DNA from 2 places in the Frankia sp. AgPm24 genome. Region 1 is predicted to be linked to the other one. Evidence: riboswitches for the same ligand, from Rfam matches in the RefSeq annotation. Region 1 holds a riboswitch; the other holds the start of a gene.
What was found. A riboswitch is a leader RNA that binds a small molecule or an ion and turns the genes downstream of it on or off. The one in region 1 is predicted to bind cobalamin.
Positions count from the first base shown of each region.

Region 2: linked by a shared signal. The riboswitch ahead of bluB (5,6-dimethylbenzimidazole synthase) and the one ahead of MXD61_RS06100 (CbtB-domain containing protein) in region 1 are both predicted to bind cobalamin.

Region 1 is NZ_JALKFW010000138.1:20,267-22,463, forward strand. Features, by position in the region: gene MXD61_RS06090 (HoxN/HupN/NixA family nickel/cobalt transporter) at 1-128, opposite strand, end outside; gene MXD61_RS06095 (hypothetical protein) at 418-780, opposite strand; cobalamin riboswitch at 1,055-1,225, shown strand; gene MXD61_RS06100 (CbtB-domain containing protein) at 1,238-1,456, shown strand; cobalamin riboswitch at 1,652-1,843, shown strand; gene MXD61_RS06105 (ABC transporter substrate-binding protein) at 2,005-2,197, shown strand, end outside.
Region 2 is NZ_JALKFW010000203.1:77,122-79,318, reverse strand. Features, by position in the region: gene bluB (5,6-dimethylbenzimidazole synthase) at 609-1,295, opposite strand; cobalamin riboswitch at 1,325-1,526, opposite strand; gene MXD61_RS18700 (serine/threonine-protein kinase) at 1,733-2,197, shown strand, end outside.

The DNA.
Region 1 (2,197 bases):
TGCAGCAGGACGATAAACGCGGTCATCCCCGCCAGGGACCGCTTGTCCGCCCCCGTGAGGCTGTGCCGGAACCGGGCCAGCCGCCTCGGCAGGGACGGCTCGCCGACGCCGGGGGATGGGTGGGCCACCAGAGGTCTCCTCACTGCGGGGAACAGGCTCGACGCGGGCCCAGGAGGGAATGGTGTCAACGGCCACGCGGAAGCAGGACCCACATCGCTCGGCTGGATCGGCGAGTGGTCCGTGTCGTGACTGCGGGGCACCGGATCGGACAGGTCAGCCGGAGGCGCCGGAAGGGCTCCGTCGACCCGCCGGCATCAACACAGATGCAACTATGTCGCTCTTGCAAGGATGTTGCAACTGGCATGATGTGGGGCCGACCGCGCTGGTTTGGCTGATGGGGCGCCGTCAGGCGGCCCATCAGCGCTCGCGGCGTCCATAGATGGCAAGCGTCGCGGGGCCGACGACGTCCAGCCCGGGGATCGCCGCCAGATGCGCGACCGCGCCGGGAGCGGGTTCGGCCGGGCTCCGCGATCTCGCGCAGCGTGCCGCAGCTGGTACACACGACATGCAGATGGGGCTGCTCGGCCGCCCCAGGGCGGCTGCTACGTCAGCGATGAGCTGCCGCAACCGCGCCTGTTCGTCGCGCAGGATGTGGCCGCGGCTGGTCTCGGCGCCGAACTGGCGCCGGCTGGCCTGCAGTCGCTCGTACTCCGCCCAGGGGACAGTCGCGAATTCTTCGTCATCGTCGACCGGCCGTCGGGGCTTCACAGTCTCCGCCACAGCTTCTCTGGTGTCCGGGCGATTACCCATTCGGATGAAATGTAACTCTCAGTGACCTAATCATGGCAGGTGAGCCGCACAGGACACGCTCACGTTCCGCACCTCCCGGCTCGCCAGAGTCGGGCACTACCAGACGGTCCTTGCGGGATCCCAGAAGCCCACCCCGCGATGATCGGCCCCAGCCCGGTGGCCGTGGCGCGACCCCAGGGTTCCCGTCGGACCTGCCCGCTCCGGTCACACCGAGCCGGCTGGCCACATTGTCCGTTCTGTTCTCAGTTGTTGACAGGAACCCGGTGGAAACCAGATAATCCGATTGCTTGTGCGAGGAAGCCGGTGAAATCCCGGCACGGTTGCGCCACTGTGACCGGCCCGTCCGTCCTTCGGGGCGGCGGGGCGGGAGTCAGACCCGAGCACCAGCAGTCCGACCAGTCGGGACGCACAATCCCAGGGGGCACCTATGACGACACCCATCGCCGATCCGCAGTCGCGGCATCGGTCGATCTCCTTCCCGCTGACGGCTCGAGCGGCGGCCCTGGGCCTGACCGCGCTGCTGTCGCTGCTACTGCTCTACTTCATCGGAGTCGATCAGGGCGCCACGTCGATGTTCGGCTCGGATACGCATATCCACGAGTTCGTCCATGACGCGCGTCACTTCCTCGGCTTCCCCTGCCACTGAGCAGGGGTTGACGACGCGGATGCGGCGGCGGTCGCGCCACGAGACCGGGCTGGTTTCCCTTCCCGATGACTCGCGTTCTGGCCGGCCATCTCCCTGCTTCGGCATTCTTCCGGCATTTGGTTCACTGACCGGCAGAAATTCCGGGTGATAGCAGCACAATCAGCCAGTACTTCTTGCGGGCAGATAATTTTCAGCATATTTTTGCCATGTCGTGGTGTTCGGGAAGCCGGTGACAGGCCGGCGCGGCCCTCGCCACTGTGATCGGGATTTCCCGGCCTTTTCCACGTCGTCCGCGTGGAGTCACTGGGCTGCTGTTGCGCCTGGGAAGGCGGGCCGGGGAAGGCTTACCCGTCAGCCAGGAGACCGGCCACGGCATCCGAGTGACCCTTCCACGAGGTGTTGGAGAGGCGGTCCGCGTGCGCGCGCCGACATACCTTTTTCTTCCCATCGATGCCGGACGACGCCACCGCGGCGAGCCCGGGAGATCCGATCCGTCCCCTGCGCGGTCGCCGAGGTGGGCGCGCCGCGGCCGTGGTGGCGTCCGGCCGCTGGTCGCCGTCCTCGCCGCGCTCCTTGCCACGGTGTCCCTCGGTGCCTGCGGGGACGACGACCCGGGGTCGGCGGGCGGAACCGACACCCGCGGCTGCATCACCGACTTCAGGCAGGACACCGACTACTTCCCGGTCAAATCGACGTTCAGCCACGCCCGAAACGTCACGATCAGCTATCACCAGAGCTATC
Region 2 (2,197 bases), on a different contig from region 1:
ACCCGGCGGTCCCAGGTGCGGTCCCTGGTCAGGATGCCGGACGACGTCGAGCGCACGGTCCGAGGTGAATATGGGTTTCATCACCGGGGGTGGACGGTTCCCCCGCGAACCCGTCGGTATGCCAGGCCGCGGCCACCGCGACGGGTCCGCGACCCGCCCGCGTCCGGGTGGCCACCACCATCCCGAGGGCCACCTGGATGGCCCGAACGGGCAGCCCACAAACGGGCCCGGTCCCGAACCCCGACCGAGACCCTGGAATGCCGAAGGGGCCTGGAATGCCGAAGGGGCCTGGAATGCCGAAGGGGCATAGCCCCAATACCGAACGCCGCAGACCTGATACCGAACGCTCGCAGCGCTGGAACCGAGGACCGAGGACCGAGGACCGAGGACCGAGGACCGAGAATCGGGGACCGTGGACCTGATGCCGAGGCCTGGTAGGTGTGATGCCGAGGGTTGTTCAAGGATTGCGACCTCTCCCCTGCCAAACAACCCTCGGCATGCGGCCGAGGCCGGCATGTGCACGAGCGGACGAACAGGCGGACGAACGGGTGGATGAACGGGCGGATGGGCGAACGACCGACCGTGGCCTCGTCACGGCTCGGTCTGGGTCACGGCTCGGTCTCGGTCTCGGTCTCGGGACGGGCCTGCCACCGCTCGCGGTGCAGGACGTCGGCCAGCGGGCGGCGTCGGGCCCAGCCGTGCCGCTCCAGGTCGGGCAGTTCACGCAGGGCCGTCACCGGGCCCAGGCACAGCCAGGCGACCGGGCGGATGCCGGCCGGGATCGCGAGCAGGTCGCGGACGAACGGTTCGCGGTAGAACGACACCCAGCCGACGCCGAGGCCCTCCGCGGTCGCGGCCAGCCACAGGTTCTGCACCGCCAGGCAGACCGAGTAGAGCCCGGTGTCGGCGATCGCATGCCGGCCCAGCACCGCGGGGGCACCGCGGGCCGGGTCGTAGGTGACGACCAGCGACAGCGAGGACGCCAGCACCCCGTCGATGCGGATCGGGGCGAACCGGGCGGCCTGCGCGGCGTCCAGGGACTCGGTGAACACCGCCCGCTCGCGCTGGACATGCGCGGCGAAGGCACGCCGGGTGGCGAGGTCGGTGACGACGACGAAGTCCCAGGGCTGGCTCAGCCCGACACTCGGCGCGGCATGCGCGGCGGCGAGCACGCGGTGCAGCACCGCGTCGGGCACCGGGGCGCCGGTGAACTCGCCGCGTACATCCCGGCGGCGATACAGCAGGTCGTAGAGGGTTTCGGTCTCGATGGTGCGACGATCACGTTCGGTGGACACGCCAGGCTCCCGCTGCCGGGCCGCCGGTGAGGGCGGCGCTGTGGCGGGGCCGGTCTTCGGACTCCCGGATCGACGCCGACCGCCCGCCTTCCCAGGCCGATCCGGCCCAGTGGCTGCGTGGGAGACGCGTGGGCGGCTGCTCCCCGGTCACCGCGGCGGGCCCGTGCCGGACTTCCACCGGCTTCCCGATTCTTCCCGGTCACCCGGGACACCCCGCATACGTTGCCGGGGCGGACGCTACCCGCTCGCCGGGTCCGGCCTGCCGGTTCGTCACCCGTCCGGGCCAGTCACGCGCGGGACGAACGGCGCGACCGTCGGCGCAGGAGCGGCGGGAGAGCCGGCGGGTTGCGGCCGAACCGTGAAAACGGCGCCCGGGCCCCATTTCCCGAGGACTTTTCACTCCGGTATGGTTCCTCCGAGCAGCCGGGCTCACCGGAGTGCAACTGGTCGGATCACGTCGGACGGGGAGCAGCGTGACGGTCGGCCCGGGATTCCCGCCTGGCGAACGTCCAGTGCCGGGTGTCGGCGCTGGCGGCCGGTGGGAGCTGCCCGGACTACCCCTTCGCCCGCACGATCCGGACGAAATCGGACCATATCGCCTGCGGCGTGTTCTCGGCGAAGGCGGGATGGGGACCGTCTACTATGCCGCCCGCGACGGGGCCGCCCCGGTGGCGGTCAAAGCCATCCGTTCCGAGTACGTCCTCGCGCCGGGTTTCCGGGGCCGATTCCTGCGGGAAATCGAGAACGCCCGGCAGGTGCAGCCCTTCTGCACGGCGGCGGTCCTCGACTTCGACACCGGTGACACTCCCTACCTGGTGACGGAGTATGTCAACGGCCCCGATCTGCGCCAGCAGATCACCTCCGGTGTGCCGCTGTCGGAGCACGACACCAAACGGTTCGCG